3 regions of the Photobacterium piscicola genome follow, and region 3 is predicted to be linked to each of the others. Evidence: riboswitches for the same ligand, from Rfam matches in the RefSeq annotation. Region 3 holds a riboswitch; each other region holds the start of a gene.
The links. A riboswitch is a leader RNA that binds a small molecule or an ion and turns the genes downstream of it on or off. The one in region 3 is predicted to bind thiamine pyrophosphate.

Region 1 (7,890 bases), on a different replicon from region 3:
AGGTAGTGTGCCTTGGCCAAGTTGCATCACAAATGGATGCTGGGTATAAGTCGTCCACTGAGGTTGGCAAGCATCAATTAAATCTTGGTATGTCATGTGATCTCTCCTTAGAAGCTGCCAATATAATTTTTGGCTTGGGGCAGTTGCGTTATAACGTGGTGTTTAAATAGAAATTGGGCGTAATCATCGTAGCGTTTAAAATCAACAGCCGCAGGACGCAAAGCAAACCGCGTTAACGTATCGTTCCATGCATTATGGTTAAGCTTGTTATCTAACGTATCGGGGGCGTATTGAATAAACTGTTTCCATGCTGCATCTGGGTGATTGATGATATAGGTGGTTGCTTGTGCGATAGCAGTATTAAAAGCGGTGATCGCTTGGCGGTTATAATGTTTGCTGTTGGCAACAAAGATCAATTCATCATAACTAGGAATACCGTTCTCTTCAGGGAAAAAGGACGTAGTCGGGTAGCCTTCTAGTGCTAGTTGATTGGTTTCAAAGTTACGTAATCCGCCCCAAATAGCATCAACTTTCCCTGATGCTAATGAAGATGATAGCGCCCAGCCGACATTAACGATATTGACATCGCTTAGTTTCACTCCGTGATCAGCCAGCATGGTGCCAATAGTTGCATCTTCATTACCTGCGACTGAAATACCAATGGTTTTACCTTTCAGCTGTGATAAATCAGTAATGCCACTTTTCTTTAGTACCATTAATGTATTAAGCGGTGTCGCAATCAGAGTGGCGGTTTTAATTAAAGGTAAACCAGCAGCGACATCAATCGTTAAATTGGGTTGATAAGAAACGGCAAGATCGATTTTATTGGCGGCGACTAATTTCGGTGGTAATGATGGATCGGCAGGTTGCTGAATATCAACCTCGATTCCATGCTGTTTAAAATACCCGCGTTCTTGAGCAATAATAATCGGACCATGATTTGGGTTAACAAACCAATCAAGCATTAGGCTTACTTTGGTGAGCTTTTGGGAAGCGGTTGCAGCTTCTGCACTCACCGATAGGCCAAACAGCAATAACATTGTTGAAGTAATTAACAAAATACGTTTCACAATAGATCCTTTAAATATTAAGTATTAAATGAGTACTGGTTACATTTTTCTATTTAAGCGGGGTTTACGGTTGCCACGGGATCAGGCGCTTTAATAATCTGTCCGTGATGAAATACAGCGATATTGATAACAGCGATAAAATAAATAGCGCTGCGAACATTTCATCAATCATCATTCGTGCATTGGCTTGGAGCATTAAATAGCCTAAGCCTTCGCTCGCGCCCACCCATTCGCCAGCGACTGCGCCAATCGGGGCAATCACCACCGCAACTCGAATGCCAGAAGCAAGGGCAGGTAAAGCAGCAGGAAAGCGAATATATTTAAGCTGTTGCCATTTAGTCGCGCCCATGGTGGCGGATAATTCAAGGTAACCGGTGGGGGTATTGCGTAAGCCGTCATAACAGCATGTGGTGACAGGGAAAAAGATAATTAACGCTGCCATTACTACTTTAGAACCAATGCCATAGCCTAACCACAGCATTAATACCGGAGCGATAGCAAACACAGGGATGGCTTGACTGGCAATCAGTAATGGTAATAACCATCGTTTAACGGGCTTAAACAGCAGCATTTGTAAGGCAAAAAATAGCCCTAATGATAAACCGAGTATCAGCCCTAGAATGATCTCTTGGCTGGTCACCCATGTATTGCTTAACAGAACGTCATAGCGGGAGACTAACCGCTGCGCTACAGCCAATGGCGGCGGTAAAATAAAGCTCGGTAAGTGAAACACCATTACGGTGAGTTGCCATAATCCAAGTAGCACGCTAATACTGATCAGTAATCGTATCGGTGTTGCAAGTTCACGCTGTGGGTGCCGTTGTTGATACGGCGATTTGGTAGCGATTAAACGGGTAATATCAGTCATGATCGTGTGCCAATATGTCAAAAATACGTTGCTGGTGGCTGGCTGATTCAGCATCAAAGCGCCGTGGTGGTAATGATGTGGGTAACGATAGCGCAGTCGCAAAAGCGGGCTCGCCTTGCAAAATATACAGCTGATCACTTAATCGAATTGCTTCTTGAGGATCATGAGTTATCAGCACCACGGTTTTGTGCTTGAGTAATTTCACAAACAGATCTTGGAGGCGATAACGGGTGACTGCATCGAGTGCTGAAAACGGCTCATCCATCAATACAATCGGTTGGTCTTGTAACAGTGTTCTCGCAAGGGCGACTCGCTGGCGCATACCACCCGATAATTGTTGTGGTAGTAGTTGATGTTTATCTGCTAAACCAACGTGTTCTAATAATGTCATTGCCCGTTGTTTTAAATTGGGTATTGAATCGTGATGACCGAACTTACTGCTAATACAAACATTGTCTAATACCGTTAACCAAGGCAATAACAGATCTTGTTGCGCCATATAAGCGACTCGTCCTGTTAAAGGCTGATTGTCTGAAATCGTCAGTTGACCTTGCCATTGAGTACTTTCGTTGAGTAATCCGGCTAAAAACTTGATTAGGGTGCTTTTACCACAGCCACTTTTTCCCACCAGACAAGTCCATTTATTGGCGGCAATAGTTAGATTAAGATTTTCAATTACCGCGTTATTTTGCTGGTCATTTTTCGTTGAGTGATAGCGTAAACTGCCATTAGTAATGGTGATTTCCAGATCAACGGACATGATGATGACCTGCAAAAAAGTGATTCACAGGGCCGTGACCATGACCGATATTGAGTTCATCGGCAGCGGTTATGGCGGCAGTAATGTAGCGTTTAGCCAAGGTAGTTGCCGTTGTAAGATCATTGTCTTGAGCTAAATAAGATGCGATAGCCGCAGATAGGGTACAACCCGTGCCGTGAGTGTTGTTGGTGTTAATACGAGAGGTAGTGAGCTCAATAACGTCAGTGGCGAGAATGAGTAAATCAGTGCTATCACTACTTTGTTCTAAATGCCCCCCTTTGAGTAACACTGCATGAGGATTAATCTCCCGTAACGCACTGATCATCGCTTGCATATCAGCCAGTGATTGTGGAATGTCTAAACCTGTTAATGCAGCAGCTTCTGGTAGGTTAGGGGTAATAATATCAGCCAGTGGCAGTAATTCTGTTTTGAGGGTAGTAATGGCATGTTGTTGTAATAATACATCACCGCTTGTGGCAACCATCACTGGATCAATGACTAAAAATGGTGGTTGGTAATGACGAATTTTAGCCGCAACCAGCTGAATAATATCACTGTCGGCGAGCATGCCAATTTTGACGGCTTGAATATTTAAATCGCTGAATACGGCGTCCAGCTGTTGCTCAACCATATCAAGAGGAATGGCTAGTATGCCGCTAACGCCTTGCGTATTTTGAGCGGTAATCGCCGTAATAACCGAGCAAGCATAACTACCTGTTGCTGAAATGGCTTTAATATCAGCTTGAATACCCGCGCCGCCGCCACTGTCTGATCCTGCAATCGTCAATACAATAGGGGTAGTTGTGTGATGCGATGATGGGGTGTGTGACATACTTCATTCCTTACGCGCTAGCATCAGGAACAAGTTATCAAGCAGGAAGTGTAAACTGCGCTATGAGAGTGTGCAGTTGACTTAGCTTGCATCTATTAACGTTGATAATCCGTTGATAGTTAGTTCCCTCCGCCAGTGTTAACTGGTTCAGGTTCAACGGGTCCCACCATTACAGTGATCTCAGCTTAACGCCCCCCGACTAATGGCAATTATCCTAATTCAGAATAATTTAATTGTCACTCTATTTTATTAAGAAATAACACGTTACGAATACTACGCGAGATTGTTAACACATAACATATTAATTTGGTGAATATTTAATCGTTGTGATGGAGTGTGGTTTTTTATGTATCAACGATCGTCATTTTTTCAAATGGGGCACGACTGTTTTAATGCCCATGAGGGCGATAGGGAATCTACTAACCGTGCGTTTAATTTTTAAAGTATAGATATGGTTGCCCTATGTTCTAGATAGTAAGTGCCCGATTTTGTGATTACTATCGGGATTAACAACTAAAAATGTATCTGATTTATAATGATTTTTATATTATTGCGAGATAAATACGGGCGCATGTTCAAAGAACAAATTCGGGCAAGTTGTTAATATAATAAGTTGTTAGGCGAAATTATAAGTTAAGAGGAATTGAATGAAATTACCACAAAGGCCAGAATCTCATTGTCTTGAAAGAGATTCAAATATGTATTTTCAACAATGTTTACCTAGGGGGTGGGAAACTACTGAACCTGAGTCTGATTATGGCATTGATTTAATAGTAAGCATCTACGATGAGGGTTTTGCTTCGGGACGAGAAATTTTAGTTCAACTGAAAGCGTCTGGAACTTCTACTAAAAACGCAGATGAAACCTGTGAAAAAGTACGCTTAAATTTGTCTACATATAATTTGCTAATAAATAAATTGCAAGTTGTAATGATCGTCAAATATATCGCAGATGAGAACTGTGCTTATTGGCAGTTACTTAGTCAAGTTGATGAACCTAATCAAGAAAATGAGACAATGACAGTTCATATCCCTCGGACTAATAAGTTATCTGAAATAAATTGGCCGCATATTCGTAGTTATATTGAATATATTCAACAAAAGAAGCTTGGAACTCGTGAAAAAATAACTTTGGCAGATTTCGTCTAACACATAAGGATATGTGTCGTGCAGCCGACACCTATCCGAAGTGTTGGATAAGCCCGATCGGCTTTATAAGTAAATGTTGTGAATATTATGAAGGGTGGTGCTGAAAAGAAGTCGAGCGTTATCCTTGGCGTTAACCAATCAATTTAATTCATTGATTTATAATTAGATCCTCTTTAATTATTATGCGTTAATACCATTATCCTTATTATTTTACGTTTTTATCTGGATCGAAAAATCCCCGCCAATTGCATGGCATGCTGACAGCATGGACAACGAAAGACAGGACAGCCATAAATATAAACATATGGCTGTCCTATGTTCTCTGATGTTCTGCTGACGACTATTAGTCGAAACCCCGAAACTAGATGGCAAGTACCCGATTTTGTGATTACTATCGGGATTGATAACTAAAAATGTAACTGATTTATAATGATTCTTATATTATTACAAGATAAATACGGGCGCGTGTTCAAAGAACAAATTTGGGCAAGTTGTTAGCAAATTTGAGGTAATTATGGTGTTAGCGGATAAGTTTTTTAGTTATTGGTGTGATGTTGTTGAAGAGCGAAACGATGACATAGAAAGAGCGTGGTGTGACAATAAAGCTTATTCGCACTTGATAATTCACTCTCAAAATTCAATTGTTAAAGGGGTCGCAGAGAAACTTGGCCTTAATTGTTATAATGGTGATTACTACTACATAGATTCAGTGTTCTATGACAATGATGATTATATAAAGGATTTTCCAGAACAGTGCTTTCTAACGGGTATTCGAATTGCTTTTGAACATGAAAATAGCTTCAAAAGTGGTCTGTTTCAGGAAGTCGCTCATCTTCTTTTGATCAACTGTGATCTAAAGGTGGTGGTTTCATATCCGCCTGATGAGCTTTCTGAAGCTCAAGAGCTTGATTATTTGCATGGTATTATCAGTGCTAGCAAAGTAGCAGAAGAAATATCCAATAATAAAAGCTTTCTGTTCATCATGGGGCATGCGGTTCCCTATAAGTGGGTTGCATGGCAATATAATAAATCTGGGTGGATCAAAATTTCTAACAAATAACAATATGTGTCGCGCAGCCGACACCTATTCGAAGTGTTGGACAAGCCCAAGCGGCCTTATATAAGCAAATATTGCGAATATCACGAAGGGTGATGCTGAAAAGAAGTCGAGCGTTATCCTTGCGTCAACCAATCAAAGAAAAAATATAGGACACCCATAATTTTCGTAATCCATTTTGATCAATTCTGACGGTACTCTATAAACGAAAAACAGGACAGCCATAAAAGTGTTAATGGTTCAACGACCATCATTTTTTCAAATCGAACATAGATGGGACTCGACTGTTTTAATGCCCGCGAGGGCGATAGGGAATCTACTAACCGCGCGTTGAGTTTTTAAAATAAAGATATGGCTGTCCTATGTTCTCTGACGACTACTAGTAGAAAGCCCGGAAACTAGATGGCAAGTATCCGATTTTGTGATTACTATCGGGATTAATAACTAAAAATGTACCTGATTTATAATGATTTTTATATTATTACGAGATAAATACGGGCGGAAGTTGTTATGTTACTCAAGTGGAAAGGTAAATGATCGAGTATTTAAAGTTAGTTGTTGACCTTGTGGGACATTTGGCTTGGCCAATAGTCGTCGCAGGAGCATTGTTGTACTTCAAAAAAGATGTTGCCAAGCTATTACAACGAGTAAAAAAAGCAAAGTATGGCGATATAGAAATTGATCTGGTTGAAGCTATCGATGAAGTCAAAGGTGATGCAATAGAATTAGGAATCACAATTGCTTATCCTAGCTCGTCTTTTAGTGCTAGTGATTTAGAATTAATGCAGACAGCACCAGAATGGGCATTTTTACAATCTTGGCAAAATATCGAGAATATCCTTGTAACTAAGGGATCTGACGGTAAGCGTCAGCCAATTACCAAGATAGTTCGGCAATTGCAAAGTTTAGAGAAGATTGATAGTGGTTTAGCCGATCTAATTCTAAAAATGTATCGTTTGAGAAATGAAATTGTGCATGTGAGTGGAATTGATCTTACTAAGGCTGAAGCAATGGAATGGTTAGGTGTATCGAAGAGTATTTCAGATCGCTTAATCCAAAAATTGGCATAAAAATCAGACCATAACATAACAGATAAGGATATGTGTCGCGCAGCCGACACCTATCCGAAGTGTTGGACAAGCCCGAGCGGCTTTATATAAGTAAATATTGGGAATGTCATGAAAGGTGATACTGAAAAGAAGTCGAGCGTTATCCTTGGTGTGAACCAATCAATTTAAAAGAAATATAGGACACCCATAAAAGTATGTAAACATATGGCTGTCCTGTCTTTGGCTTGATAGAGAAAATGGCGGTCTTAATTAACCACTATCACCATTTATCAATAGTAAGCGTCTTACCTTGGCGGCTACTTTCCATTGCGAGTGCGATCAGCTTGATATTCCATAACGCGTCTGTTGCGGTTACGGGTGGCGCTGTATTGGTGTTAATCGCTAATGCAAGTTCTTGAAAGTATTGTTGATAGCAACCAGACTCAGTTGTAATGGTTTCGACGCTATCTGCATTATAGAAACGACCATATTGCTCAGGTGTTTCGTCTGCCCATTGTGGTTTGTTAGCCAAAACGCCTGCAATTAAACACGCTTCTTGTGGATCTAAGCCGTACTTTTCATAGCTTCCTTGCGTGCCTTTCACCGTAAAACGTTTGTTTGGACCAGCACTGAATAAATCACCATGCAAGGTCGCTAAATGATTAGGGTAGTGCAGAACAATATTGAAGTAATCGACATTTGTTGAACCTTCGCGCATGATTTCGCATTGTGCGGTAATCGCATCAGGAACACCAAATAATACCAGCGCTTGATCGATAAGGTGCGAGCCTAAATCAAACAAAAGCCCACCACCATTGGTGGCTTGTTCACGCCAACGTTGACGAACTTCTGGTCGAAAACGGTCGAAATGAGATTCAAAATGCTTTAACTCACCACAACGTTTTTCTTCAATCATCTTTTTAATTGTTAAGAAGTCACCATCCCAACGGCGATTGTGATACACGCTCAAGATTCGGTCTTTCTCTGCGGCAAGGGCAATTAATGCTTCACCATCGGCAATGTTGGTTACAAATGGTTTTTCTATGATGACGTGCTTACCGTTTTCAAGTGCTTGTTTAGCGAGCTCAAAGTGGACGTCGTTAGGG
Region 2 (7,890 bases), 330 kb from region 3:
GTTCTTTTTCTACAACAAAAACATACTCCTAGAAGCGTAGTCTTAGTGACGAAAGATATCAATATGCGTTTACGAGCCAAAGGGGCTGGGGTGCTGAATGTTGATGATTATCGCTCCGATCAATTGATTGATGATATCGCTTTACTCAGTAAAGGTTTTCACCGTTATCAAGGTAATTTTTGGAGTAATGTCGCTGAATGCCATTCTGAAAATCGCGGTAGTTCAACCTTACATATTTTGCCTCGATCGTTATTTGATAATCCGTACATGAATCAATATTTACTGGATGACAGTGAAGAATTTGCCGCGCGAATCAAAGCGATTGATGGTGAAGAGGTTACGATTAAAGACATCAGTTATGAGCGCTTAATGCATCGCCAAGCATGGGGGGTTCATCCTAAAAACATTTATCAAGGTATGGCATTGGACGCCATGCTCGATCCCAGTATTGATTTAGTGATATTAACTGGTCCTGCTGGGTGTGGTAAAACCATTTTAGCGATGGCAGCAGCGTTAGAGCAGGTGATAGAAAAAGGCATGTATGACAAGATAATTGTTACGCGTAATACACCTGAAATTGCTGAATCTATTGGTTTTCTACCCGGTACTGAAGAAGAAAAAATGTTGCCGTGGTTAGCGGCGGTTACCGACACCATGGAAGCATTACATAAGCATGATGTCTGCACTGATGGTTCAATGAAATATATTTTTGATAAAGCCAATATTCAATTTAAATCGATTAACTTTATGCGTGGACGTTCAATTCAAAATGCCTTTGTGCTGCTTGATGAGTGTCAAAATTTAACTGCATCACAGATAAAAACCATTATTACCCGTTGTGGTGAGGGGACTAAGTTGGTGTGCTCGGGTAACTTGGCGCAAATTGATTCCAATTATCTATCACCAGTAACATCAGGATTAACTTACATTGTTGAACGGTTTAAACATTTTGAGGGTAGCGCCAATATTTATATTAATGGTGTGGTGCGAAGTCGTTTAGCTGAATTTGCGGAAGAAAATCTTTAAGTTCATCGTTGTTGTTTTAATAATATAAGCCGAGCTCTAGGGATAACATACTGAGCTCGGCTTTGTTTATGGCCGTTATTACGCTAAGCCTAAGTAATGACGTAAGTCTGGTTGTTGGGGGTGGTTTAATAGCGCATCAGTCTCCCCAAATGCTTTCACTTCTCCGTTATCAATAAAGATGCATTTATTGGCGATTTTTTTAGCATCATCAGGGCTATGAGTGATCATTAATACGGTGATGGCTTGCTGCTGAGCCAGTTGCTGTACCAGCTGTAGCATGTCGTTACGCAACGTAGGATCAAGTGCCGAAAACGGTTCATCAAGCAATAATAAAGGCCGTTGTCGAATTAAGCAGCGCGCTAATGCCACCCGCTGCCGCTGTCCGCCAGATAGTTGCTCGGGTAGGCGGGGTAAATACGCTGTTAATCCCACTTTTTCTGCTGCATCATGTACCTGTTGGCGTTGCTGGGTACTCAATTTAAGACGAGGATCAACGCCAAGAGCAATGTTTTCATAGACCGTTAAATGCGGAAATAAATTATGCTCTTGAAACAGCATTGATAATGGCCGTTGAGCAGGATCAAGCGTAATAATTGATTGCTGGTGGATGGTTATATCACCATGTTGTGGCTGTAAAAACCCCGCAATAAGCGCCAATAAGGTACTTTTCCCTGCACCACTTGGACCGATTAACGCCGCAATATCACCTTGTTGAAGGCTAAAGTTAAAGCTTAACTGCATAGGATGTTCATGTTGGCGTTGAGGTTGATAGGTATAACATAATTGGTTTATATCAAGCATGGTGTTTGCCTTTGGTACGCCGAGGCTGGAAACAATATTCAATCGCGCTGAATAAACCTAAGCTGAGTAATAACAATAATAATGCCGCCACAGCAGCACCATCCATGCGATAGCTACCCATTAATTGGAATAAATACAGTGGTAGCGTTTGAAAATCTTGGCTACCAAATAAAGCAATTGCCCCAAGATCACCCAGTGACAATACTAAGCTGATAGCCAATGACTGTGCAATCGGTTTACGCAGTGCTCGCCACTCTACAAGTCGTAATCGAGACCAACCACGCATGCCTAAACTATGACATAACGTATTGTATTGTTGAGCAATATGTAGCATAGGTTGGCTAAGGGTTTTGATCACATAAGGCAGTGCCATTAAAGCATTAACCCCCACTACAACCCAAAAAGCAGCGCCATAGGCATCGGTATATTGGCGCAGTAATAAGAAAATACCGGTACTTAATACTAGCCCTGGAGTAACTAAAATAATGGTGCCGATCATTTCAATACTATCGGCACTCAAACGTTGTTTATTTAAGCGTAATTGTCGACTCGCGAGTAAGATCATCATGCCAAAAACAAACGCTAAGCTACATGCCATGACCGCAATTTCAAGTGAATTAGCGACTGCATGCCACAGTGCCGGTTGTTGTAATAACTGCGGCAGTTGACGGTTTAATCCAGCAACAAAAACTGCAATAATTGGTGGGATAACCAGCAATATTGCAGCCACGATCCAACTCCAATCCCACCATTTTGCACGCCAATTATCTTGATAATTAACCACATTTTTACCCACAGAGGCACTAAAGGTTGCTAGTGGTTTGGCAAAGCGATGGCTAAGTAACACTAATCCTCCACAAAGTAACATTTGCCACAGCGCTAAAATAGCACCAGTAGCAAGATCGAAGTCATAGCGAATCGCTTGGTAAATTGCCAGTTCAATGGTGGTTGATTTAGGACCGCCCCCCAGTGACATGATCACCGCAAAACTGGTAAAACACAGCATGAAAATAAGCCCCGCCACATGGGGCAATTGTTGACGTAACCGAGGCCAAGCGACAAGTTTGAATTTATACCAGCCACGAAGATCTAAATGGGCGGCTAATTGATGTTGTTCATAGGGAATTGATTCTAGACTTTGGAGTAAAAAGCGTACCGCTAATGGTAAGTTGAGAAACACATGTGCCAGTAAAATGCCACTTAAACCATAAATGTTTAGTCGGGGTAATCCGAGCCAGCTTAACCCATGGCTAATGATACCGCTTTTGCCGTAGATCGCTAATAAGCCAAACACCGCCACTAATACAGGCATCACTAGCGTCATCGCAAACAAACGTAATAACAGTTGTTTACCTATAAAATTGCGTCGTGATAGTGCGTAAGCAATCGCAATTGCAGGCACAATACTGAGTAAAGTAGACAGCAAGGCTTGGTAAAAACTAAATCGCGTCACATGACGTAGATAAGGATCATGCCATAAGCTACTCAGTTGCCATTGCCCAGCATGAAGTATAAGGCTGGTGATCGCGGCGATCACCAGTAATAAAATAAGCCCGACACTTAATAGTCCGGGCAGAAGTTGAGTTACACGTTTATTCACAACGGTATGCCATTATTGGGTCAGCGCTTGCTGCCATTCTCGAATCCATTCTTTACGCTTGTGAGCCACTTCATCAGCACTAAATTCTAATGCTTTATCTGGCACGCTTAATTGATTAAATGCGGCGGGCAGTGGTTGTTTAGTAACAGGATACATCCAGTTGTGGGTCGCAATTTGAGATTGAAACCCATCACTGACAATGAACTGCATAAATTGATCTGCTAGTTTAGGATGTGGGCTATTTTTCATTTTGGCGGCAACTTCAACCTGCATGTAATGACCTTCTTTAAAGTTGGCCGCTTTATACTGATTTTTATGCTCTTCCATAATGTGATAAGCCGGTGAGGTGGTGTAAGACAATACCATATCAGCTTCACCATCAAGGAACATGCTGTAAGCTTCTGACCAGCCTTTTGTTACCGTTACTGTGTGTTTAGCAAGTTGTTGCCATGCGGCAGTCGCTTTATCGCCGTACACTGATTTTATCCATAACATCAGCCCTTGACCTGGGGTTGAGGTGCGCGGATCTTGGTAGATGACACTGATGTTTTGATCGTTAACCAGCGCTTTTAAACTGGTGGGTGGATGGGGTAATTTGGTGCTGTCATAAACAAACGCAAAATAGCCATAATCAAAAGGAATAAAGGTATCGTCATGCCAACCTTTAGGTAAGGTTAATTTACTTAGATCAACATGTTGTTTTGCCAGTAGTCCCGTTTGTTTAGCTTCAGTCATCAGGTTGTTATCAAGCCCCAATAGAATATCCGCTTGGCTACGGCTGCCTTCTAAACGAACTCGATTAAGAATTGATACGCCATCTTCTAAAGAGACAAAGTTAACTTTGCAACCATCGCATTGGGCTTCAAAGGCTTTTTTGATAATAGGTCCAGGCCCCCACTCGGATGAAAACGAGCTGTAGGTATAAACATTAAGGGTATTATCGGCCGCCAAGACGTTATTTGAGAGTAACGCTATCGATATTAGCGGTAAAAGTGTGTAACTGATTTTCACTATGCGCTCCTGATGTCAGCATCCTGCGAACAAAATAAAAAGAGAGAGCGGCACAGGCTTGAGAGGTAGTAGCAGCATGCTGTAATAGCAGCTAGACAGGGGTAAAATACCCATGCGTTTCTCAATTCCTACGCCAGCATTACCTGGTTCAGGTTCAATGGGTTCTGCTATATCAATCAAGATAATAACAACAATCTCAGCCTAATGGCTCCCCAATGAGAACACGAGCATTGTACCTGTAACTTGTACTAAGTTATAGCTTCTGATTTAACTGCCAGTTGTAATCAAATTTAATGTTATCGCCATTGATTTTTTTATGCACTCGATAATGGTTTATATGCTGCAATAAGGCCTGTCGATTACCAAAATCAACGCTATACCAATCATAAATTGACGATAAAGTTGTTTGTTTTAAGTTGGTACGTACCCCTTTATTACTATTAATAAAACGGCTGGCAGCATTGTTGAGTTGTCGATCAAGGTGATGACTATCAAATACTTGAGGCAGTAAGTCAGGACAACCTAAGCTGGCACAATTAACCGCATAATGAATGCGAGGATCGCGCCAAATCGGACGTAATATACGATGTTCAATGTCATTTAAACTTAAGGTTTTATTTGTGATGGTGACGATAGGTTGATCCCAAGGTCCAAAACTGAAAAAACCACCGAGTTTAGTAATTGATGTGATTGGGTAATTATCAATGATCAATTGTACTGTCAGCGCATTATAAAGATTCACCCAATAAGCAAACTGAACATTACGATTATATTGGCGTGGATCAAGTTTAGCTAACTGATTAATATAATTCTGTAATTGCTGTTTATCGGCGGGAGTCACTGCGCTGTAACGAAACAGTGTTTGTTGTGGGCTAACAACTAAGTATTTAGTTAATAATTGTTGCCATGGGTGATGATTGATATCGCGTTGATTGCTGGCCACCTGATCTTGCCAATAAGGTAATAGATCCGCTTTCGGGGCGGCACATAGAGACCAAGAAGCGAAAATCAACAATAAGCTAAACACAATACGCATATTGAACCTGTTATAAAAAGAGATATCAACAGAAGACCGTAATGATATCTGATTTATTACAGCCGAGTAGGGCGATACTAATGCCTGAGATTAACAGGCATTAGTATTAAGATTAGTTAATTTAAGCGAGATAAGTAGGAATATTAGCTTCATATTCAGCAATTTTCGCTTGGTATTGCAGGGTTAAGCCTATGTTATCTAATCCGTTTAATAGACAGTGACGTCGAAATTCGTCAATTTCAAATGAATATTGGTTACCGTTCGCTGTTACTGTCATAGCCGCTAGATCTACGGTGATTTTTGCCCCTTCAGTGGTTGCTACATAATCAAATAACGCATCAATCTGTGGCGTTGTAAGACGAACAGGGATCATTTGGTTATTGATTGAATTGCCATAAAAAATATCAGCAAAACTAGGGGCGATCATTACTTTAATGCCGTAATCGGCTAACGCCCATGGTGCATGTTCACGCGATGATCCACAGCCAAAGTTTTCGCGAGCCAGTAAAATGGTTGCACCTTGGTAACGAGGGGCATTCATTATAAAATCGGGATTAGGTTGTTGACCGCCATCGTCTAAAAAACGCCAATCATGAAATAAATGTTGTCCAAATCCAGTACGGGTTACTTTTTGAAGAAACTGTTTTGGAATAATGGCATCGGTATCAATATTGGCGGTATTTAACGGTACCACTAACCCTGTATGTTGAGTAAAGCCTGTCATAGTTATGTCCTTATTATGCCGATAGTGGTTCAAGTTGACGAATATCGACAAAGTGTCCTGCACATGCCGCCGCCGCCGCCATGGCTGGGCTGACTAAGTGGGTACGACCATCTCGTCCCTGACGTCCTTCAAAATTACGGTTACTGGTGGATGCGCATCGCTCTTGAGGGCCTAAGCGATCGTTGTTCATTGCAAGGCACATTGAGCACCCAGGTAAACGCCATTCAAACCCCGCTTCAATAAAGATCTTATCTAGGCCTTCTTGCTCTGCTTGAGTTTTTACTTGTTCAGAACCCGGCACGACTAAGGCTTGGACATTAGCGGCCACTTTACGGCCTTTAGCAATAGCAGCTGCGGCGCGCATATCTTCGATACGTGAATTGGTACAAGAACCGATAAAAACTTTATCGATAGCATAATCAGATAATGATTTATGAGGTTCTAGTCCCATGTAAGCCAAGGCTTTTTTAGCGGATGTTTGATCAACTAAATCACTGAAACTTTCAGGTGCAGGGATCGGCTCATCAACAGCAATCACTTGACCGGGATTCGTGCCCCATGTCACTTGTGGTTTGATCTCGGTAGCATTTAAGGTGACAACCGCATCAAACTCTGCGTTGTCATCACTGGTGAGGGTTTGCCAATAAGTGATAGCGGCGTCTAAATCAGCACCTTGAGGTGAAAATTTACGGCCTTTAATATAATCAAAAGTAGTTTGGTCTGGGGCAATTAAGCCTGCTTTTGCACCTAACTCTATCGCCATATTACACACTGTCATGCGACCTTCCATCGACAGATCCGTGATAGCTTCGCCACAAAATTCAACCACATAACCTGTTCCGCCAGCAGCGGTAGTTTTACCGATAATCGCTAGTACGATATCTTTCGCGGTAATACCCTCTGCTACTTTTCCTGTAACTTCAATTTTCATGGTTTTAGCGCGAGATTGTTTAAGAGTTTGGGTCGCTAATACGTGCTCAACTTCTGAGGTGCCAATACCGAAAGCCAGTGCGCCAAATGCACCGTGAGTCGCGGTATGTGAATCGCCACAAACAATAGTCATTCCGGGTAAGGTAATACCTAACTCTGGTCCCATTACATGGACAATACCCTGATATTTATGGTTTAAGTCATACAAGGTAACCCCAAAATCAGCACAGTTTTTTGCTAGGGTTTCCATTTGGATTCGTGCCATTTCACCACTGGCGTTAATGTCTTTGGTTTGAGTTGAAACGTTATGATCCATGGTGGCAAAGGTTTTATTTACTTGGCGAACTTGGCGACCTTGTTCGCGCAGCCCATCAAATGCCTGTGGTGAGGTCACTTCATGCACTAAATGACGATCAATATATAAGATTGGGTTTTCGCCAGCCGCTGCTACTACCACATGGGCATCATAGACTTTTTGATAAAGCGTTCTGGCTTGGCTTGAGGGTGACATTATTGTATTCGACATCATGCTGTTCCTTATGCATGTTGAATATAGGCGGCGATTTTGTCACCCATTTCGCTGGTGGTAAGGGCGGTGTTATTACTGGCTAAATCTGCCGTTAGTTGCCCCGCTTCTAGTGCTTGTGCCACCGCTTTTTCTATTGCACGAGCCGCATTTTCTTCACCAAGGCTGTAACGCAACATTAAGGCTGCGGATAGAATCTGGGCTATGGGGTTGGCAATATTTTTACCTGCGATATC
Region 3 (7,890 bases):
CTATAGCTTGGCACTGAACATTGACCCTACATGTGTAGGATAGGTGGGAGACGTTGAAGCAACCGCGCCAGTGGTTGTGGAGTCAATCTTGAAATACCACCCTTGTATGCTTGATGTTCTAACGTCGACCCCTTATCGGGGTTACGGACAGTGCCTGGTGGGTAGTTTGACTGGGGCGGTCTCCTCCCAAAGAGTAACGGAGGAGCACGAAGGTGGGCTAATCACGGTCGGACATCGTGAGGTTAGTGCAATGGCATAAGCCCGCTTGACTGCGAGAATGACAATTCGAGCAGGTGCGAAAGCAGGTCATAGTGATCCGGTGGTTCTGAATGGAAGGGCCATCGCTCAACGGATAAAAGGTACTCCGGGGATAACAGGCTGATACCGCCCAAGAGTTCATATCGACGGCGGTGTTTGGCACCTCGATGTCGGCTCATCACATCCTGGGGCTGAAGTCGGTCCCAAGGGTATGGCTGTTCGCCATTTAAAGTGGTACGCGAGCTGGGTTTAGAACGTCGTGAGACAGTTCGGTCCCTATCTGCCGTGGGCGTTGGATGATTGAGAGGGGCTGCTCCTAGTACGAGAGGACCGGAGTGGACGAACCGCTGGTGTTCGGGTTGTATCGCCAGATGCATTGCCCGGTAGCTAAGTTCGGAATCGATAACCGCTGAAAGCATCTAAGCGGGAAGCGAGCCTCAAGATGAGTCATCCCTAGACCTTTAAGGTCTCTAAAGGGTTGTTGAAGACTACAACGTTGATAGGTCAGGTGTGTAAGTGCTGCGAGGCATTGAGCTAACTGATACTAATTGCCCGTGAGGCTTAACCATACAACACCCAAGGGGTTTTTCTTCTCTAAAGAGAAGAGACGGACTCTACAAACGCTTGAATGCGTGTTGAGAACAACTAGTCAGATTTTTCCCAGATTGCTATTTATTGCCATAAGGCGATAAATAAAACAGAATTTGCTTGGCGACCATAGCGTTATGGACCCACCTGATCCCATGCCGAACTCAGTAGTGAAACGTAATAGCGCCGATGGTAGTGTGGGGTCTCCCCATGTGAGAGTAGGACATCGCCAGGCTTCAAATTTTAAAAGGCCATCCGTAAGGATGGCCTTTTTTCGTTTATAACGAAAAAAGTAATGACAGATATTCAGTTTGATATATCGTTTCCTGCGTTTCCTGCGTTTCCTGCGTTTCCTGCGTTTCCTGCGTTTCCTGCGTTTCCTGCGTTTCCTGCGTTTCCTGCGTTTCCTGCGTTTCCTGCGTTTCCTGCGTTTCCTGCGTTTCCTGCGTTTCCTGCGTTTCCTGCGTTTCCACTATTCTCTTTATCTTGACGAAAAAAAACCGCCTTGCGGCGGTTATATGTTTGAATGATTATTAGCTTTTCATCATTAGTTGATAGCCAATATAACAAGCAAACAAACTGACGGTTACGTTAAGTACGATGTTTAAGCCAGCCTTAATAAACTCACCTTGCTGCATCATTACAATGTTATCCATTGAAAAGGTTGAGAAGGTAGTTAATGCTCCAAGAAAGCCTAAGCCAATCATTGGGCGCCATGGTGCTGCCTCAATCATTCCTTGATTTAATCCCGACATTAATAGCCCCATAATTAGCGAACCAATAATATTGACGGTTAATGTTCCGTATGGGAAGCCACGGCCAAATAAAATAACGCAAAGCTCCGAAATTAAGTATCGTGAGCAGGCGCCGAATGCACCACCAATTGCGATGAATCCTAGTAATATATATTGGCTCATTGGTATCTCGTTTCAGTTAAAAGTGATAATTAAAAACCGTCATAATAATCGCTTGTTGAGTTGGTTAATACTCTCGATAACTGCAATCATTGATTTAAGCGTAAATTAAAATGTCGGCACATAGTTGGTTGTATAGCTACATTTATAGCATCATAATCACAACTAAGAAATTAACTACTGGGCGTTGGCTCATGGAGATAGGCTATGTCGCTATATCAAACAATATTACTTGCTGTTAATCCTGAAGATAAATTTGCGCATAAATTAATGGTAAAAGCTGGAATCATTGCGGACCAAAATAATGCTGAACTGCATGTTGCTTATGTTGAGCCTGGTGTTGGTAATGTGAGTTTTATTGATGTTGAGATTGAACTGCAAGAAGAGCACGATGCAATTGCTAAACAGCGGATGTCACAATTATCAGAGTTAGCGGCAGCTTCATCTTACCCTGTTTCGGGATTACATATTGCTAATGGTGATATTACTAAGCATATCGAAGAATTAGCTGAAAAAGTTGAAGCTAAGTTGGTTATTACGGGTTATCACAAATCTACTATTCATCTTTTTGGTGATGTAAGTGAAACATTAGCTCAGCACCTTAAGTGTGATGTACTTATCTCACAATAAACATTGTAGTGATTACCATGAAATTAAAAGCCGTGGAAAATTGCACGGCTTTTTGCTATCTGTCACTGTGTGTTGTTCATTGTTAATAAACTGTTGCGATTACAACCAAAGTACTTATACTAATTCACTTACTTGTCGGAGTGCCATATGGCTGAGACCGCATTGCGGGATCCGTTGAACCTGATCAGGCTAATACCTGCGAAGGGAACAAGAGGTTATCTTTACTGCATATCCTTATTGAGGATCACTGTATGTATTTGATGATGCATAACTGTATGCATTGCTCTTGTTTACGCCCATCTGATAAGCATTTTTCCCTATAACATTGAAAGGAAATTGCTGTGTCGAATCGCAAGCAAGCGAGATTGGAAGCGAAACAATTTATCGAGTCATTAACGGCTCAACCCTATCCTAATTCACGAAAAGTCTATATTACTGGTAGTCGTGCTGATATTTCAGTACCGATGAGAGAGATCGCTTTAGCTGATAGCCTTATTAGTGGTCCTAAACAAAGCCCTATTTTTGAACCGAACCAACCGATTCATGTTTATGATACTTCTGGATTTTATACCGATCCCGACCACTCTATAGATATTTATCGTGGTTTGCCCCCTGTGCGCGAAGGGTGGATCATTGAGCGTAATGATACTGAATTATTATCTGAATTAAGTTCTGACTACGCCAATGAACGCTTACATAATCAGAGTTTGGATTCATTGCGTTTTAATCAGCGCGCTCCAACGCGACGTGCTAATAACGGTAAGTGTGTTACTCAACTGCATTACGCCCGCCAAGGTATTGTTACGCCTGAAATGGAATATATTGCGATTCGCGAAAATATGGGGCGAGTGCCCTCTAATGATGAAACGCTAAATCAACAACATCCTGGCGTTAATTTTGGTGCTAATCTTCCTTTACAAATCACGCCTGAATTTGTGCGCCAAGAGGTTGCGGCTGGGCGCGCGATTATTCCTGCAAATATCAATCACCCAGAAGTCGAACCAATGATTATTGGGCGAAATTTTTTAGTAAAGGTTAATGCTAACATTGGTAATTCCGCCGTCAGTTCATCCATTGAAGAAGAAGTTGAGAAATTAGTATGGTCGACCCGCTGGGGAGGAGATACGGTGATGGATCTCTCGACGGGACGTAATATTCATGAAACACGAGAATGGATCATTCGTAATAGTCCGGTACCAATTGGAACCGTACCGATGTATCAAGCATTAGAAAAAGTAAAGGGCGTTGCGGAAAATCTAAATTGGGATGTTTTTCGAGATACGTTATTAGAGCAAGCTGAGCAAGGTGTCGATTACTTCACTATTCATGCTGGTGTTTTATTACGGTATGTACCTATGACGGCTAAACGGGTGACAGGGATTGTTTCTCGTGGCGGCTCAATTATGGCTAAGTGGTGTTTGGCGCATCATCAAGAAAGTTTTTTGTATGAAAATTTCCGCAGTATTTGTGAGATTTGTGCTCAGTATGATATCTCGCTCTCATTGGGGGACGGTTTGCGTCCTGGTTCTATTGCTGATGCCAACGATGAAGCGCAGTTTAGTGAATTACGCACGCTAGGAGAGTTAACCAAAATTGCATGGGAATATGATGTTCAGGTGATGATTGAAGGTCCAGGTCATGTGCCGATGCATATGATTAAAGCTAATATGGATGAGCAACTTAAACATTGTCATGAAGCGCCATTTTATACACTTGGACCTCTGACAACAGATATTGCGCCGGGTTATGATCATATTACTTCTGGTATTGGAGCGGCCATGATTGGTTGGTATGGCTGTGCAATGCTGTGTTACGTGACACCAAAAGAGCATTTAGGATTACCCAATAAAGATGATGTAAAAGTCGGTTTGATCACGTACAAGCTGTGTGCGCATGCGGCAGACTTAGCCAAAGGCCACCCTGGAGCACAAGTTCGTGATAATGCATTATCAAAAGCACGGTTTGAGTTTCGTTGGGAAGATCAATTTAATCTAGGCCTTGACCCACAAACTGCTCGAGATTATCACGATCAAACCTTACCGCAAGAATCTGGCAAAGTGGCTCACTTTTGTTCAATGTGTGGCCCTAAATTTTGTTCAATGAAAATCTCTCAAGAAGTTCGAGATTACGCGAAAACGCTATCACCAATAGATATTACGTTGAGTAATAACCCTCGTGTAGGTATGGAACAAAAAGCGGCGGAATTTCGAGCTCGTGGCAGTGAGTTGTATCACCCTGCTAAAGAGGATTAATCAATGAACACGTTATCGCTTCCCCCTCATCTAATGCCATTATTAATGCACATCGAACCACTGTTAGTACCTGCTGAGTTATACCAACTAGGCGATACAGTGACAGTAACGGTGCATAGCAACGAACCATTAATTGATATCAAAACTATGACTAAGGCATGCTCATTAGCGTTTAATTTTGTTGCTGCAGATGAAGATTGTGCCCCTCCAACGTATCAAATTTGGGATCAGTGGTTCGCCCCTTTTACTGAATTAGCTCAGTTGCAACAAAAAGTCGCTGCAGATCCTAGCTTAGTGGTCTGTGGATTTCCCGTGAATGATGGTTGTGTGGATATTTGGCATCATCAAGGGCAGGCTCGAGCAGTGTATTGTCGTCATAGTGGTGCCAGTGAGGCACAACGGGCAATGTTATTGGTGGCACTTGCGCTTGATTATCCATTGGAAGATGCAGTGGTATTGGCACGTGCTTATGCGCGGAGTTATCACGAACACAGTTATCAAGATCATAATTATCGTACACAAGGTGAGCTTGTTTGGCCGACAGATGCCAAAGTATTTCCTCGTGCTTTAACGATAAATCATCCTCAAATAAAACAACTTGGATGGTTAATTGATGGTCAAGAGGTAGCTCCATTTGCGGCTTTAGGGGCGAGTAAGCTTGGATTATATCCTGTGCTAGAGAGCGCTGATTGGGTTGAGCGGGTATTACAGCTCGGTGTTAAAACTACCCAATTACGGATCAAAAACTCCCAAGTATCCGATCTGGAACACCAAATCCAACAAGCCATTGTTGCTGGTGAGTTAGCTCAAGCTCAGGTGTTCATTAATGATTATTGGCTGCTGGCAATTAAGCATCATGCTTATGGTGTTCATCTTGGTCAGGAGGATCTTGATAGCGCTGATTTAGTTGCGATTCAACAAGCGGGATTACGGCTTGGCATTTCTACCCATGGTTATTATGAAATCTTACGTGCGCTTGAATATCAGCCCAGTTATATCGCTTTAGGCCATATTTTTGTGACATCAACTAAAAATATGCCGTCATTACCTCAAGGCGTGAGCCGATTAGCACTTTATCAAAAATTGATTGGTGATCGAGTACCAATAGTGGCAATTGGTGGCATTACCATTGAGCGTGCAGCAAAAGTGTGGCGCACTGGGGTTTCTGGCGTGGCTGTTGTGAGTGCGATTACTCAAGCTGCCGATCCTGCACTTATGATCACTGAATTGCACAAGATATTGGTGCCTAACGCTGAAGATGTGGCTGCAGGAGGGCGGAATGATAAACACTGCGCTCTCTGACACTGAATTTATGCGTTATAGCCGCCAGTTGATGGTGGCTGATATTGCCGAATCAGGACAGCAACAACTGAAAAATACTCAGGTGTTAATTGTTGGCGGTGGTGGTTTAGGTTCTGCTGTTGGGCTTTATTTGGCGGCGGCTGGCGTGGGTACGATTGTCATTGCTGATGATGACGTAGTTGAAGTGTCGAATTTACAGCGCCAAGTTTTGTATCGTGAAGCAGATGTTGGGTGTAATAAAGCGCAGGCTGCGTGTGCTCAAATGCGGGCGTTAAATCCACTTAATCGTTACCGCGCGGTCACAACGAGATTAGCTGGTTTGCAGTTAGCGTTGGAAGTTGATCAAGCTGATATTGTGGTTGATTGCAGTGATAATTTTTCGACCCGCTATGCGATTAATGATGTCTGTTTTACAGCGAGAAAGCGCTTAGTTTCAGGGGCTGCGATAGGCTGGCAAGGACAGTTAATGACGTTTGACTTTAGAACTGGGATTGGACCTTGTTATCAATGTTTATTGCCTCAAGCTGTACCAAATACGGACAAAGTGCGTAATTGTCGTAGTGGTGGCATTGTGGGGCCTGTAGTAGGAATTATTGGCACCATGCAGGCGCTTGCAGTCATAAAAGCGATTGTTGAGACGAATATGGTTGATGTAAATCACCTTTCTCAATTTGATGGTTCACAAGGGCAGTGGCGTCAATTTGGAATCAATATTGATCAACAGTGTCCCGTCTGTGGTGATCACCACCTTGTTAATGGAGGTACAGTGTAATGACAATGATAACCGTCTGGTTAAATAATCAAGCTGTGGAGTGTCATTCACAACAATGTCTAACCGAGTTAGTTGAGCAATTAACCCTGCCAACGGTGGGCGCTGCAATTGCGATAAATCAAGCCATTGTTACGCGTAGTGAATGGTCAACAACAGTGTTGAACCATAACGATCAGATCACGCTCTTTCAAGTTATAGCAGGAGGCTAACATGCTCACTATTGCCGATAAAATATTTGATTCGCGGTTGTTTACTGGAACTGGAAAATATTCTCATTGTGATGTAATGACCGCATCGTTATTAGCCTCGGAGTCTCAATTGGTTACCATGGCTCTGAAACGGGTCGACTTAGCTCATCAAGCGGATGATATTTTAGCGCCTTTAATGGCTGCTGGAGTCAATCTTTTACCCAATACCTCGGGGGCTAAAAATGCTAAAGAAGCCATATTTGCTGCGCAATTAGCCCGTGAAGCGTTAGGTACTAACTGGCTTAAATTAGAGATACACCCTGATCCCAAATACTTAATGCCCGATCCGATTGAAACCTTGTTAGCTGCAGAAGCGTTGGTGAAACAAGGCTTTGTGGTTTTGCCTTATTGTCATGCTGATCCGGTATTGTGTAAACGATTAGAAGAGGTGGGTTGTGCAGCGGTGATGCCATTAGGGGCACCGATAGGTTCAAATAAAGGCTTAGTATCACGTGATTTTTTGCAAATTATTATCGATCAAGCGCAGGTGCCAGTGATTATAGATGCAGGAATTGGTGCTCCGTCTGATGCTGCCGCGGCAATGGAAATGGGAGCAGATGCTGTCTTAGTTAACACCGCTATTGCGACTGCTGTTGATCCGGTTGCGATGGGAGAAGCATTTAAATGGGCGGTTATTAGTGGTCGTATGGCTTATAAAGCGGGATTAGCGGGTACAGTGAGTCATGCTGTTGCATCCAGTCCATTAACGGCTTTTCTCGATAGTGAATGCTAAGGAGCGAGAATGAGTTTTGTTGATGTATGGCGGCAATTGGATTGGGATGATATTCGCCTATCGATTTACGCTAAAACGGCTGCAGATGTTGAACGTGCACTGGCTAAACCGGATCGTGATCTTGATGATTTTAAAGCGTTAATCTCACCCGCCGCGGAGCCTTATTTAGAATCAATGGCACAACAAGCAGTGT

Region 1: it holds a riboswitch for thiamine pyrophosphate, as region 3 does, so the genes downstream of both, thiD (bifunctional hydroxymethylpyrimidine kinase/phosphomethylpyrimidine kinase) here and thiC (phosphomethylpyrimidine synthase ThiC) in region 3, are expected to answer to the same signal.
Region 2: it holds a riboswitch for thiamine pyrophosphate, as region 3 does, so the genes downstream of both, thiB (thiamine ABC transporter substrate binding subunit) here and thiC (phosphomethylpyrimidine synthase ThiC) in region 3, are expected to answer to the same signal.

What each region holds. Positions count from the first base shown of each region.
Region 1 covers NZ_CP175535.1:832,567-840,456, forward strand. The annotation lists gene tenA (thiaminase II) at 1-96, opposite strand, end outside; gene ACJZU6_RS18325 (ABC transporter substrate-binding protein) at 108-1,070, opposite strand; partial or broken gene ACJZU6_RS18330 (ABC transporter permease) at 1,135-1,860, opposite strand; gene ACJZU6_RS18335 (ABC transporter ATP-binding protein) at 1,931-2,698, opposite strand; gene thiD (bifunctional hydroxymethylpyrimidine kinase/phosphomethylpyrimidine kinase) at 2,688-3,530, opposite strand; TPP riboswitch at 3,638-3,738, opposite strand; gene ACJZU6_RS18345 (DUF4365 domain-containing protein) at 4,178-4,678, shown strand; gene ACJZU6_RS18350 (hypothetical protein) at 5,193-5,738, shown strand; gene ACJZU6_RS18355 (hypothetical protein) at 6,269-6,805, shown strand; gene ACJZU6_RS18360 (oxidoreductase) at 7,065-7,890, opposite strand, start outside.
Region 2 covers NZ_CP175534.1:3,076,160-3,084,049, reverse strand. The annotation lists gene ACJZU6_RS14410 (PhoH family protein) at 1-1,026, shown strand, start outside; gene thiQ (thiamine ABC transporter ATP-binding protein) at 1,105-1,827, opposite strand; gene thiP (thiamine/thiamine pyrophosphate ABC transporter permease ThiP) at 1,820-3,427, opposite strand; gene thiB (thiamine ABC transporter substrate binding subunit) at 3,440-4,438, opposite strand; TPP riboswitch at 4,547-4,663, opposite strand; gene ACJZU6_RS14390 (DUF547 domain-containing protein) at 4,692-5,474, opposite strand; gene leuD (3-isopropylmalate dehydratase small subunit) at 5,596-6,198, opposite strand; gene leuC (3-isopropylmalate dehydratase large subunit) at 6,212-7,639, opposite strand; gene leuB (3-isopropylmalate dehydrogenase) at 7,666-7,890, opposite strand, start outside.
Region 3 covers NZ_CP175534.1:268,295-276,184, reverse strand. The annotation lists rRNA gene ACJZU6_RS01350 (23S ribosomal RNA) at 1-827, shown strand, start outside; rRNA gene rrf (5S ribosomal RNA) at 966-1,081, shown strand; gene ACJZU6_RS01340 (hypothetical protein) at 1,142-1,336, shown strand; gene crcB (fluoride efflux transporter CrcB) at 1,380-1,763, opposite strand; gene ACJZU6_RS01330 (universal stress protein) at 1,968-2,390, shown strand; TPP riboswitch at 2,517-2,614, shown strand; gene thiC (phosphomethylpyrimidine synthase ThiC) at 2,732-4,642, shown strand; gene thiE (thiamine phosphate synthase) at 4,646-5,944, shown strand; gene ACJZU6_RS01315 (HesA/MoeB/ThiF family protein) at 5,922-6,716, shown strand; gene thiS (sulfur carrier protein ThiS) at 6,716-6,925, shown strand; gene ACJZU6_RS01305 (thiazole synthase) at 6,927-7,697, shown strand; gene thiH (2-iminoacetate synthase ThiH) at 7,707-7,890, shown strand, end outside.